One region of the Micromonospora sp. NPDC048999 genome, then DNA from elsewhere that is predicted to be linked to it. Evidence: riboswitches for the same ligand, from Rfam matches in the RefSeq annotation. Region 1 holds a riboswitch; the other holds the start of a gene.
The links. A riboswitch is a leader RNA that binds a small molecule or an ion and turns the genes downstream of it on or off. The one in region 1 is predicted to bind cyclic di-AMP.
Positions count from the first base shown of each region.

Region 1 (6,917 bases):
ACGATCCGGGAGATCGTCAAGCGCTACTCCGACTTCATCGCCTGGCCGATCCGGATGACCGTCGAACGGTCGGCCGAGGACGGCGCCACCACCCGCGAGGAGCAGACGCTCAACTCGATGAAGGCGCTCTGGGCCCGCTCCCGGGATGAGGTCGACGAGGCCGAGTACAAGGAGTTCTACCGGCACGTCGCGCATGACTGGGCCGACCCGCTCGAGACCATCCACATGCGGGGCGAGGGCACCTTCGAGTACGAGGCCCTGCTGTTCCTGCCGTCGCACGCGCCGCTCGATCTCTTCTCCCCGCAGGGCCGGCGCGGCGTGCAGCTCTATGTCAAGCGCGTGTTCATCATGGAAGACTGCGACGCGCTGATGCCCAACTACCTGCGCTTCGTCAAGGGCGTGGTGGACGCGCACGACCTGTCGCTGAACATCTCCCGGGAGATCCTCCAGCAGGACCGGCAGATCCGCGCCGTCCGCCGCCGCCTGGTCAAGAAGGTCCTCGCCACCCTCAAGGAGATGTCGGCCGAGTCCTACCGCACGTTCTGGACCGAGTTCGGCGCGGTGGTCAAGGAGGGTCTGCTGGAGGACCCGGACAACACCGAGGCGCTGCTCGACCTGGTCCGGGCTGCCTCCACCCACGACCCGGCCGAGCTGACCACCCTGCGTGACTACGTCGAGCGGATGAAGGACGGCCAGTCCGAGATCTACTACGCCACCGGCGAGTCCCGGGCCATGATCGAGAACTCCCCGCACCTGGAGGCGTTCCGGGCCAAGGGCTACGAGGTGCTGATCCTCACCGACCCGGTCGACGAGGTCTGGGTCGAGCGGGTCGGCCAGTACGACGGGAAGACGCTCCGCTCGGTGGCCAAGGGCCAGGTGGACCTGGAGACCGAGGAGGAGAAGGAGAAGGCCGAGGCCGAGCGCGAGGAGTACGCCGACCTGCTCACCTGGATGAGTGGCGCGCTCGCCGACAGCGTCAAGGAGGTCCGGCTCTCCTCCCGGCTCACCACCTCGCCGGCCTGCGTCGTCGGTGACGCGCACGACATGACGCCGACGCTGGAGAAGATGTACCGGGCGATGGGGCAGGAGGTGCCGCAGGTCAAGCGGATCCTCGAGCTCAACCCGACCCACCCGCTGGTCACCGGGCTGCGCAAGGCGCAGGAGCAGGGCGGCGACTCCACCGCCCTGAGCGACACCGCCGAGCTGCTGTACGGGATGGCGCTGCTCGCCGAGGGCGGGGAACTGGCCGACCCGTCGCGGTTCACCCGGATCCTCGCCGACCGGCTCGCCCGTACGCTGTGACGTCCTTCTCCGTCGGCCGCGGCAGTCACGCCGCGGCCGACGGAGGCGGCCACTTCACGCGGGTACGCAGACGTCCTGCTGGCCGGCTGCGGCGAGGGCTGCGGCCTTGTCGTCGCGGATCGCGGCGACGTTCGGGTCAGAGAGGATCGCGGCGAATCCGGCAGCGGTCATGCTGTCGTCTTTTTCGTCAACAGGGCCCGCAGCTGGGCCAGCGTGCCTCGGTATGCGTTGCAGTCGGTCTGTTTGGAGGCGCCGGGGCAGGTGAGGTTCGACCCGAACTGCCAGATCGACGGGCTCACCCCGCCGTACGCGGCCCAGCCCGGGCCACCGTTCCCACCCGCTTTCGCGTACACGGCGGCGGGTGCGCCGGTGGGGTTGCTGCCGTAGTCGCTGGCGACCAGGGGAATCTTGAGCACCCGCAGGTCGGGGCGGGCGAGATCCCCTTCCCAGATCCACTTCGGTATGTAGCCCGCCAGCAGCCGGTTGTCGACGGCGTGCCAGCGATCCACGAACCGGTGTACGTCGTCCCAGCGGGGCCACAGCCCGTTGGTGACCAACTCGGGGTAGCGCTCGACGTCGACCATCGCCCAGACCGCGCCGATCGCGTCGAGGTTGCGGCGCAGGTAGTCGACCTGCCGGTTGGTGCTGGCCTGATCGCCTTTGATCAGGTTGTGGTAGCCGCCGATCACGTCGAAGCCCGCGTGGGCCGCGCCGTGCGCCATGTCGACGGCGTGGGGGCTGGGCGGGTTGAAGCCGTTCGGGTCGCCGTAGGTGACCCGCAGGCACAGGACGGGGGAGGTGGCCTTGAGGAGGGCCGCCCAGTCGAACTTGCCCTGGACGCGATCCCAGTCGTGATGAGAGAGGTCAACATAGAATGTGGTCATTGCCATCACCTCTGCGGCATACGGTAGCTCGGCCACTCTGACCTGCGCAAACGTGAAGTTTGGTCGGTGCTTAGGCGCTTTCGGATGGTCCGCAACGCGGATGGCGAGGCGTTCGCCCGGCCGGGTGAAGAACTTCCCAAGACGTGGGCGATTGCGGCAAATCGCCCTTATCGTCGAGGCGTTCGCGATCGCGGACACCACGGGCCGGTAACGCCTAATTCCGCCGCCGGCCCGTGGTACCTGGACCTCAGGCGGGAGCGGGGGACCCACAAGTTCCTCGGTGCTCGACACCTCGGGGTGAAGCCGCCGACCGGCGGCCGGGCTCCTCGGCCCGAACCCGACAGCTCACCTCGTCGGCGTGGAGGAACCCACATGGCAACTGAATACGTCGCACGTCATCGACGAATCACCCGAGGTCGGGTCGCCGCGGGGGCGGCGCTCGTCGTCGGCGCCGTCGCCATCCTCGGGCCGGCCGAGCCGGCCAGCGCGTCCAGTGTGAACTGGGACGCCATCGCCCGGTGCGAGTCCGGCGGGAACTGGCACATCAACACCGGCAACGGCTACTACGGCGGCCTCCAGTTCTCGAAGGGCACCTGGAACGGCCACGGCGGGCAGAAGTACGCCAGCCGGGCCGACCTGGCCAGCCGGGGCGCGCAGATCGCCATCGCCGAGAAGGTCCTCGCCCGGCAGGGCATCGGCGCCTGGCCGGTCTGCGGCAGGAAGGGCGGCTCGACGAAGTCCACGTCGGTGTCCGTCAGTCGGCAGTCGCCGAAGAGCGCGATCAGCAAGCGGGCGTCGCGTCACGACCGGCCGGCGACCCGCAGCCACCGGCGTGGCGCGCCGGGTGCCGGCGGTGCCGAGACCTATGTGGTCAAGCACGGTGACAGCCTGTCCGTAATCGTCCACGAGCGAAACCTCGCCGGCGGCTGGCACGCGCTGTACGAGCGCAACAGGCGGGTGGTCGGCGACGACCCGAGCCTGATTCTCCCGGGCCAGCAGCTGCGCCTGCGCTGACGCGGGACGCTCGGCCCCCGGCCCCGTCCGTGCCCGGGGTGTGGTTGCTATGGTCACGGTGCTCCGGAAAGACGTGAAGAAAGCGCGGCTATGATCAACGACCCGTTCACCGCGGCCGAGAGCCTCGACGAGCTGCTGGCCAGGACCCAGCAGGCGCTGTCCTCGATGCGTTCGCGGGCCGCCGAGCATGCCGACGGCGACTCGGCGCAGCTGCTCCGCGCCGAGGGGGTCACGGCCGGCGGCCGGGTCCGGGCCGTGGCTGTCCAGGGTGGTCGGATCGAGTCCATCGTGGTCGACCCGGATCTGGCCGAGGCGGGGATGGAGACGGTCTGCGGGCACGTCGTGGTGGCCGTCAACGCGGCCCTCGCCGACCTCGACACCCAGGTCAGCGCCTCGGCGCGGGCCGACGTCGACGCCCTGGCCGCCCGGCTCGGCGGGCTGCAGGAGCAGTCGGTACGGCAGATGGAACTGTTCAGCCGGGCGATGGAGGACGTGGTGACCCGCCTCAACCGCAGCGCCGACGCGGGCACGCGGGCGGACCGCCTAAGCTGACGCGTCGGCAATGGAGTAGGGCTGACCTGACGAAACGGCCGGCCGTCGTGTTTCGACGGCCGGCCGCTTCGTTCGCGATCAGGACAGGTTGACCGCTGCGTCGTCGATGACGAAGGAGGTCTGCAGAATGACGTCCTCCACACCGGTGAACGAGATGGTGGCCGTCGTGCCGGCCAACGACGAGATGTCGAAGGACTTCTGCGTGTAGCCGGAGGCCTTGTTGAGGTTGGAGTAGGTGGCCAGGGTGGTGCTGCCCGCCTTCACGGTCAACGTGTCGTAGGCGCTGGTCGTGGTCGTCTCCGCGCTGTCGATGTGCAGCCAGAAGCTCAGGGTGGCCCGACAACCGGCGGGGATGGTCACCGACTGCGACAGGGTGTCGGTGTGCGTGCTGCCGTAGCCGTCCAGCCACGCCTTCCAGGAGCCGCTGTGTGCCGCCTGGCCGGTCGAGCTGGTGATGACACCGGAGGAGGCGGTCCAGTTCACGTTGCCGGACTCGAAGCCCGGGTTGGCCAGCAGCTGACCGGAGCAGGAACCGGTCGGCGGCGTGGTGGTCGGCGGTGCGGTGGTGGGCGGCGGGGTGGTGCTGCCGGAGCAGGTCGGGTCACCGGACTGCGCCGGCACGCTGACGGCGTCCCAGGCGGCCTTGACGGTGTTGAACTCGGTGCAGCTGGTCGGGAAGAGGTTCTTCGCCGCCTGCAGCGTCCAGGTGCGGTACTTCAGGTACGACGCCCCCGAGGTCTTCAGCAGCATCGCGTTGTACATGATCTTGATGGCGGTCTGGACGCCCAGGCCGGTCACCGTGCTGCTGTTGCAGGTGGGGCTGGTCGGCTGGCCGTTGGTGGGGTTGCTGCCCATGGCCAGCAGGTAGAACCAGTGGTTGCCCGGGCCGGCCGCCTTGTGCACTTCGGTGCTCGGGATGCTGCTGGAGTAGCAGTTCGGGTCGCCGAGCGCCGACGGGTTGTACATGTTGCGGATCGGGCCCTTGCCGACCAGGTTGACCATCTCGCCGACCAGGAAGTCCGGCGTGTCGTACGGGGCCGGCTCGTTGGCGAACCACTCGGTGGCCGCGCCGAAGGTGTCGGCGACGAACTCCTGGGTGCCGTTGCCGGAGATGCCGCCCGGGGTCTTGTCGTCGATGCCGTGGCCCATCTCGTGGGCGACCACGTCGAGCGAGCCGATCCACTGGCCGGCGGTGTTCTTGCCGATCTGGACCTGGGTGCCGTCGTAGTAGGCGTTCTGGTCGTTCAGGCCCACCCGGATCGGCCAGGCACCACCGCTACCGTTGGCGCCGTTGCGGCCCAGCCACTGCGAGAGCATCTTGTGCTCGGTCTGCGCGGCGAACAGTGCGTCGACGCAGCCGGTCTCCTTGTTGGTGGCGGTGCCGTTGCCCCAGGTGTCGGTCGACTTGCTGAACGTCGTGTTGTTCGCGGCGTCCTGGCAGCTCAGGTTGGTGTAGGTCGGGTCCTTCATGGAGTACGTGCTGCCCGAGAGCGTGGTGTTGAGGGTGACCGGGGGCGGGCCGTTCCACGCGCCGGTGCCGGTGCCGCGCATGACGTGCTCCTGCGTACGCAGGACGGCGCCGGTCGACGCGTTGACGTCGACGGTGAGGCGGCTGGGGCCGTCGGCATCGGTGCCCCGGACCGTGGTCTCCCAGGCCAGGGTCGGCTGGGAGTCGAGCGTGTAGACGACCAGTTTGGTGCCCTCGACGGCGCTGACCGTCTTGAGCTGGGCTCGCGCGGTCTTCGCCGCGGCGGCCGAGGTCAGCTTCGGCGTGATGGCGAGGTTGCCGATGCTCCGCTGCTGGGCGACGGAGGCGTACTTCAGGTTGCCGGCCGCATCGGTGGCCAGGACGAAGTCGCCGCCGACGACCGGCAGGCCCTTGTAGGTGCGCTCGTAGGGCACGTACTGGGTGCCCGCAGAGGAGATGACCTCCTGCTGCACGAACGCGTCGTCGGCGCTGGCGTGCAGGTAGGCGGGTCGCCCGGAGACCAGTTTGCCGGCCGAGTTGGCGGCGAGCGTGCGGGCCTGGGCGGCGTCGGGGCTGGGGGCGAGCGGGGGTGCGGCCTGGACGGCCGCGGCGGCGCCGGTGGCGACCAGGCCGGCCGCGGCTGCGCCGGCGAGCGCGGCGAGGCGGGGTGAGAGCTTCACGGGGGTGTGCTCCTGTTCCTAGGCCGCGCGGAGCCCGGTCAGGACGCGCGGCGTGGTGAGGCGGGACGACGGTCGGTCTCCGGAGCTGCCGGCGTGGCCCCGGTTCGACAGACCGACCGTGCGAGGCGCCGGGTTCGGCGTACTCGCTGGAGCACAATCACACGGCCTCGGGCGGTGAGCAATGGGTGAGCCGGTCAACCGACGTCCGTCGATCGCCGTCCAAACTTCCCCGATCATATGAGTCATGATCTTCAATAGCCGCTGATCAGGGCGGATGTTCTTCGTGCCGGGCGGCCGGCCGGCCGATATGCGGCCAATGCCGCTGTCGGCTGATGGCGCGTACTCGCCCCTCGGCCGAGATGTCGATCAGTCCCGACCCGTCTGGACTGTTCGCCGCGCCGAACGAATGGCCGATGATCGTTCAAGGCGGTTGGCGGGGAGGCCGTTCGGCCGATGGTCGTGGCTCGTGCCGGGTACGGGGAGGCCCGTACCCGGCACGACCAGGCCCGTATTGCTACTTGGTGGAGAGGACGGCGGTGCCCTTCTGGAAGTTCTTACCGGTGCCGTCAGCGCGGTAGTTGTTCTCCACGTTGCCGGCCGCGTCGACCGAGAACCAGTGGATCCTGGTCCCGATGGGCAAGGTCAGCGTCTCGCCGCCCTCCCGGACGCCGGCAGCGGCGTAGAGCGTGGACTCGTAGGTCGGTGCGCTGCCGTCGAGGGTGTAGAAGACCGCCGCTGGCTCGCTCACCGTGAACGTCACGTCCACCATGCCGGGCGTGCTGCTCGCGGTCACCGACAGGCCGCTCTTCGGCCGCTGGTGGTCGGTGTCGAAGTCCCGGGCCACCCGCATCAGCTCGACGAGACCGTTGGCGAACTCCATCGTCTCGGCGTGCGCCTCGTTCCACGCGGGCTGGAATGAGGTGCCGACCTCGAAGTTCCAGGCGTAGATGCCGTACTTGTACCAGAGCATGTCACCGGAGTTGCCGGCCGCCGAGTACAGCACGTCGGAGATCGGGC
Region 1 is NZ_JBEZFI010000023.1:30,896-37,812, reverse strand. Features, by position in the region: gene htpG (molecular chaperone HtpG) at 1-1,302, shown strand, start outside; gene AB0C02_RS21800 (hypothetical protein) at 1,470-2,186, opposite strand; cyclic di-AMP (ydaO/yuaA leader) riboswitch at 2,388-2,560, shown strand; gene AB0C02_RS21795 (transglycosylase family protein) at 2,559-3,200, shown strand; gene AB0C02_RS21790 (YbaB/EbfC family DNA-binding protein) at 3,291-3,752, shown strand; gene AB0C02_RS21785 (M4 family metallopeptidase) at 3,831-5,900, opposite strand; gene AB0C02_RS21780 (M14 family metallopeptidase) at 6,415-6,917, opposite strand, start outside.

Region 2 (6,917 bases), on a different contig from region 1:
CGCTCCCCCCGCGAGTCCAGCGTGGATATTGGACGTTATCACTCTGGCCACCCGTCCGCAGGCCGGTCATCCGGCCGAGACGCGCCGCGCGGTGCGTCCCGGTCGCTGACATTTCTCGGGAAAGATGTCGGATCGGACGTCCCGGCTCCGACCCGTACCACGAGAAGCGCCACCGCCGGTGGTCCGTACCCGAGGAGAAACCCGTGAAATACATGCTGTTGATCTGGAACCGGCCCGGCTTCGTCGAGGGGCTGTCCGAGGAGGAGCGGAATGCGATCTTCGGCGAGGTCGACGTGATCATGAAGGAGCTGACCGAGTCCGGGGAACTGGTCGGCGGCGAGGCGCTGGCCCACCCGTCGCAGACCCGTACGGTCCGGCCCCAGGCCGGTGGCGTCGAGATCACCGACGGGCCGTTCGTGGAGAGCAAGGAGCAGTTCGCCGGCTACCTGATGGTCGACTGCGAGACCCCGCAGCGGGCCGCGGAGATCGCCGCGAACTGGCCGGACGTGCGGCATGGCTTCGGTGCGCTGGAGATCCGCGCGTTGATGCACCAGGCCGGGGCGGAGATGTGACATCCGCGCGCGTCGAGGACCTGCTGCGCAGCCTCGCGCCGCAGGTCCTCGGCGTGCTCGTCCGCCGGCACGGCCAGTTCTACGCGTGCGAGGACGCCGTCCAGGAGGCGCTGGTCGCCGCCGCCACCCAGTGGCCGGAGCAGGGCATCCCGGACCGCCCCCGCTCGTGGCTGGTCACCGTGGCGACCCGCCGGCTCACCGACGAGTGGCGCAGTGAGCGGGCCCGCCGCAACCGCGAGGTCGCGGTGGCGATCCGGGAGCCGGCGTACGCGGCGGTCGCACCGGCCGCCGACGAGGAGCCGCCGACCGGGGACGACACGCTGAAGCTGCTGTTCCTCTGCTGCCATCCGGCGCTCACCGGCGCCGCCCAGGTGGCGCTCACGTTGCGGGCGGTCGGCGGGCTGAGCACGGCGGAGATCGCTCGGGCATACCTGGTGCCTGAGGCGACGATGAGCCAGCGGATCCGCCGCGCCAAACAGCGGGTCGAGGCGGCGGGCGCCCGCTTCGTGTTGCCGTCGGCCGCCGACCGCGACGAGCGGCTGCGCGCCGTGCTGCACGTCCTATATCTGATCTTCAATGAGGGCTACACCGCCTCCAGCGGCGGTGAGCTGCATCGGGCTGAGCTGACCGGCGAGGCGATCCGGCTGGCCCGGGACCTGCACCGGCTGCTCCCGGACGACGGCGAGGTCACCGGACTGCTGGCGTTGATGCTGCTCACCGACGCGCACCGGGCCGCCCGGACCGGCCCGGCCGGGGACCTGGTCCCCCTGTCCGAGCAGGACCGCACCCGCTGGGACCGGCGGGAGATCGAGGAGGGGATCGCCCTGGTGACCGCGGCGTTGACCTGGTCGCCACCCGGGCAGTACCAGGTGCAGGCGGCGATCGCGGCGGTGCACGCCGAGGCGTCGACGGCGGCGGAGACGGACTGGCAGCAGATCGTCGGGCTCTACCGGGTACTCGCCCGGATCGCACCGAACCCGATGGTCACCCTCAACCAGGCCGCCGCGGTGGCCATGGTGGACGGCCCCCGGGCCGGGCTCGCCCTGCTGGCGCCGCTGGCCGCCGACGAGCGCATCGCCGGGCACCACCGGCTCGCCGCCGTCCGCGCGCACCTGCTGGAGCTGGCCGGCGAGCGCGACGAGGCGCGGGAGTCGTACCTGGCCGCCGCGCGGGCGACCACCAGCCGGCCCGAGCAGCGCTATCTGGAGCTACGCGCCGCGCGCCTGGTCGGCGGGGTGCCGGCCAGGCGCGCGTAGGAACGTACGTCAGCTCTTGAAGGCGTCCTTGATCTTTTCACCGGCCTGCTTGAGGTTGGCCTTGGTCTGGTCGGCGCGGCCCTCGGCCTCGAGACGCTCGTTGTCGGTGGCCCGGCCGGCACTCTCCTTGATCTTGCCGGCGCTCTTCTCGGCCGCATTGTTGATCTTGTCATCCATGCCCATGGGAACCTCCACTCAGCGGTTTCCGTGACGCGATGGAGATACCCCGCCATCCGGCCACTCAATCGCCGATTTCACAGAGGTGACGCGACGCGCCAGCTCAGGCGGCCGGGCGGAAACGGCGCAGCCGGAGGCTGTTCGCCACCACGAACACCGACGAGAAGGCCATCGCGGCACCGGCGATCATCGGGTTGAGCAGGCCGGCGGCGGCCAGCGGCAGGGCCGCCACGTTGTAGGCGAAGGCCCAGAACAGGTTGCCCTTGATGATGCGCAGCGTCCGGCGAGAGAGCTGGATGGCGTCTACCGCGGCCGTCAGGTCGCCCCGGACCAGCGTCAGGTCGGACGCCTCGATCGCCACGTCGGCGCCGGTACCCATGGCCAGCCCGAGGTCGGCCTGGGCCAGCGCGGCGGCGTCGTTGATGCCGTCGCCGACCATCGCGACCGTCCGCCCCTCGGCCTGGAGGCGCCGCACCACGTCCACCTTGTCGGCGGGCAGCACCTCGGCGATCACCTGATCGATGCCGACCTCGGCGGCCACCGCCCGGGCGACCGTGGTGTTGTCACCGGTCAGCAGCACCGGGGCAAGCCCCAGTTCGCGCAGCCGCGCGACCGCGGCCCGGCTGGTCGGTTTCACCACGTCGGCCACCGCGAGCACGCCACGGGCCCGGCCGTCCCAGCCGGCGAGGACCGCCGTCCGCCCGGCGGCCTCCGCGTCGGCCGCAGCCTGCACGACCGCCTCCGGTACGTCGAGGCCTCGCTCCCGAAGCAGCCGGAGCCGCCCGACCACCAGGTCCCGGCCGTCGACCGACCCGGTCACGCCGAGCCCCTCGGCGTTGGCGAAGCCGGTGACCGCCGGCAGCGGTCCCACCTGTGCCGCGCCCTCGGCGACCGCCCGGGCGATCGGGTGCTCGGAGGCCGCCTCCAGCGCGCCGGCCAGCCGCAGCAACTCGTCGGCGTCCTGGCCGGCGGCGGGAAGCACCTCCACCAGGGTCATCCGCCCGGTGGTGACGGTGCCGGTCTTGTCCAGCACCACGGTGTCGACCTGGCGGGTGGACTCCAGCACCTCCGGTCCCTTGATCAGGATGCCGAGCTGGGCGCCCCGCCCGGTGCCGACCAGCAGCGCGGTCGGGGTGGCCAGGCCGAGGGCGCACGGGCAGGCGATGATCAGCACAGCCACCGCCGCGGTGAAGGCGGCCGTCGCCCCGCCTCCGGCGCCGAGCCACCAGCCCAGCGTGCCGACGGCCAGCGCGATCACGATCGGCACGAACACCCCGGAGATCCGGTCGGCGAGCCGCTGCACGGCCGCCTTGCCGGTCTGCGCCTGCTCCACCAGCTTCGCCATCTGGGCGAGCTGGGTGTCGCCGCCGATCCGGGTGGCCCGGACGACCAGCCGGCCGCCGGCGTTGACGGTGGCCCCGACGACGGTGTCACCGGGCCCGACCTCGACCGGCACGGACTCGCCGGTGAGCATGCTGGCGTCCACCGCCGAGGTGCCCTCCTCGACGACGCCGTCGGTGGCGATCTTCTCGCCCGGCCGGACCACGAACCGGTCGCCGACCGCGAGCTGGTCCACCGGGATCCGGGTCTCCTGCCCGTCGCGGAGCACCGCGACGTTCTTGGCGCCCAGTTCGAGCAGCGCCCGCAGGGCGGCCCCGGCGGTCCGCTTGGACCGGGCCTCGAAGTAGCGCCCCGCCAGGATGAAGACGGTCACCCCGGCCGCCGCCTCCAGGTAGATGTTGCCGGCGCCGTCGGTGCGGGTGATGTCGAGGCGGAACGGATGGGTCATTCCGGGTATCCCGGCGTCGCCGAGGAAGAGCGCCCAGAGTGACCAGCCGAACGCGGCGAGCGTGCCGAGCGACACCAGGGTGTCCATGGTCGCCGCGCCGTGCCGCAGGTTGATCCAGGCGGCCCGGTGGAACGGCAGCCCGCCGTAGACCACGACCGGTGCGGCCAGGGTCAGCGATGCCCACTGCCAGGAGGTGAACTGCCAGGCCGGCACCATGGCGAGCAGGATCACCGGCACGGCCAGCACGGCCGACACCCAGAGCCGGGTACGCAGCCCGCCCAGCTCGTCCGCCGGCTCGGCGGGCGCCTCGGCCGGGGCCTGGGCTGGCGGCGGTGGCACGGCGGCCGTGTAGCCGGTCTTCTCCACCGTGGCGATCAGGTCGGCCGGGGTGACGTCGTCGGCGTACCGGACGGCGGCCTTCTCGGTGGCGTAGTTGACCGTGGCCTCGACGCCGTCCATCCGGTTGAGCTTCTTCTCGATCCGGGCGGCGCAGGAGGCGCAGGTCATGCCGCCGATCGTGAGCTCGATCAGGTTCGGCGCGAGCGGCAGGGACGAAGCGGTTGATGTCATCGCGGCACCTCCGGTCAATTGTGCCCGTGATCGTGGACGCCATGCTCGGCGTCCGGGGACCGCCCATCGCCGGGGTGGCCGGGGTCGGTGGCGTCGTGGCGGGTCTCGACGGCGGGCGTGACGGGGCCGGTCAGCTGGCCGACCCCGTACGCCGTGCCGAACACCGCCACGAGGCCGAGGATGAAACCGCCCACCTTCGTCACCGTGTTCACTGGAGGTCGTAACCGGCCTCGTCCACGGCGGCGCGGACGGCGTCCGTGTCCAACGGGCCCTCGCTGGTGACCGTGACACTGCCGGCGGCCAGGTCGACCTGGACGTCACTGACGCCCGGGATCGCGCCCACCTCGGCGCTGACCGACTTGACGCAGTGCTCACAGGTCATGCCCTGCACCTGGTACGTGGTGGTAACCATCGCGAGTTTTTCCTTCCATTACCGCTACCCGGTGGGGGTATCGACCCCCGACAGCGAACGTACCATACCCCCTAGGGGTACGCTATCCTCGACGTCATGACCGCACCGACGACCCCGACCCGGGGCTACACCGCCAGCAAGGAACAGCTGCTCGCGCGGCTCCGCCGTATCGAGGGCCAGGTCCGCGGCATCGAAAAGATGGTCGAGGACGACCGCTACTGCATCGACGTGCTGACCCAGATCTCCGCCATCCAGGCCGCCCTGGACAAGGTCGGCCTCGGGTTGCTCGACGGGCACGCCCGGCACTGCATGCGGGAGGGTGCCGCCGAGGGCCGCGCCGACGAGATGGCCACCGAGATGATGGCCGCCGTCGGCCGGCTGATGAAACGCGGCTGACCAGGAGCCGGGGCCGGGCCGAAGCCCGGACGGCAGCACGCAGGTTGCATGGTGACGCTGCGCAGCGTAACCACCGATTTCCAACGCGATACTGATCACGCAGGGCTACGACGAAATCGCGCTATTGGCCGGCTTCCGGGCGTAGATCGACGCAGGGGCTCTCAGGTAACGTCGCTGCCGGTCACCGCCGAAGGCGCGCATCGGCGCCTGCGGTGCCGCCGCCCAATCGCCCGAGGGCGAGCCGGGGAACCAGGTACCTGGGGTGAATCCGCGCGAGCGGTAGGGGCCAGTTCCGCCCCGAACCCGGCAGCTAACCCGGTCGGCGGTCGAAGGAAGGAACGATTGTGACGGCACCCCTGCGCCGCTGGTTGACACCCGTGGTGGCCGTGCTGACCGCGTTTGCCATCGTCGCCGGGCCGATCCCGGCCCCGGCCGCGCCCCCCAGCCCCAACCCGTCCGGGCACGAGGAGGACGACGACCCTCCGCTCATCACGGACGTCATCGACGCCGCGAACCGCGCCTATCTCCAGGCCAAGGCAAAGCTCAAGGCTTCGGAGAAGCGCCAGCTTCAACTGGCCCTCGAGGTGAACGCGGCGCGGGCCGAACTCGACGCGCTGCGCCCACAGGTCGGCCAGATCGCCGCGCAGTCTTACCGCACCGGCCGGATCGGCGTACTGGCCGTACTGCTGGAGAGCAACACCCCCGACGCGTTCGTCGAGCGGGCCGCCGGCCTGGACGAGCTGAACCTCGTCAACGCGCAGAAGCTCGCGGCGATCAACGAGGCGAAGACCCGCGCGGAGCAGGCCAAGACCGCGCTCGACGCCGAGGTACGCGAGCAGCTGAAGCAGACCAACGCGATGGCCCGCGCGAAGGCCGAGGCGGAGAAGTCGCTGGCGCTGGTCGGTGGCCGCGGCTTCACCGGCGGCCTGGTCTCGGCCACCTCGCCGGTCGCCCGGATCGGGCCCGGTCGCAACTCCGACGGGACGTGGAAGCCCGAGTCACGCACTGCGAAGGACCCCACCACCTCGGGCTACATCACCCCGCGCACCCTGCACGCCTACAAGGAGGTCAAGCGGGCCGGCTTCAACCGCTTCGTGAGCTGCTACCGCCCCGGCGGGCCGTGGGAGCACCCGAAGGGCCGGGCCTGCGACTGGTCGCTGCAGAACAGCGGTTTCTCGCCCTGGCACAACGACGACATGCGGATGTACGGCAACAACGTCGCCGCCTTCCTCATTCGCAACGCCGACCGGCTGGGCATCTACTACGTGATCTGGAACCGGCAGATCTGGTTCCCGGCGACCGGCTGGAAGTCCTACAGCGGGCCGTCCAACCACACCGACCACGTACACATGTCGCTGCTCTAGGGCGTGCCGGCGGGCATCTCGGCCACCGTCCGCACCTCGCCCGCGCTGAGCCGGTACGACATGCCGGCCACCGCGCAGTGGCCGCCGGCCACCCGCTCCGCGAGCACGGCGGACCCGGCCAGCAGCGTCTCCACGGTCTGCGCGATGTGGATGTCGACGATCCCGTCCACGTCCTCGATTCCCTGTCGGGCCGCCCGGCGCACGCTGGGCACGACGGCCTCCACCAGCGCACCGAGGTGCCCCGCGGGAGAGGTGCCGGTGGCGACCGCCTCGCGGGCGGCCTGCACCGCTCCGCAGGAGTCGTGGCCGAGCACCACGACCAGCGGGGTGCCGAGCACGGTGATCGCGTACTCGACGCTGCCGAGCACCTCGGGGCCGACG
Region 2 is NZ_JBEZFI010000001.1:218,686-225,602, forward strand. Features, by position in the region: gene AB0C02_RS01075 (YciI family protein) at 213-572, shown strand; gene AB0C02_RS01080 (sigma-70 family RNA polymerase sigma factor) at 569-1,828, shown strand; gene AB0C02_RS01085 (CsbD family protein) at 1,838-2,011, opposite strand; gene AB0C02_RS01090 (heavy metal translocating P-type ATPase) at 2,109-4,364, opposite strand; gene AB0C02_RS01095 (hypothetical protein) at 4,379-4,576, opposite strand; gene AB0C02_RS01100 (copper ion binding protein) at 4,573-4,776, opposite strand; gene AB0C02_RS01105 (metal-sensitive transcriptional regulator) at 4,873-5,172, shown strand; cyclic di-AMP (ydaO/yuaA leader) riboswitch at 5,382-5,513, shown strand; gene AB0C02_RS01110 (hypothetical protein) at 5,517-6,536, shown strand; gene AB0C02_RS01115 (carbonic anhydrase) at 6,533-6,917, opposite strand, start outside.
Region 2: linked by a shared signal. The riboswitch ahead of AB0C02_RS01110 (hypothetical protein) and the one ahead of AB0C02_RS21795 (transglycosylase family protein) in region 1 are both predicted to bind cyclic di-AMP.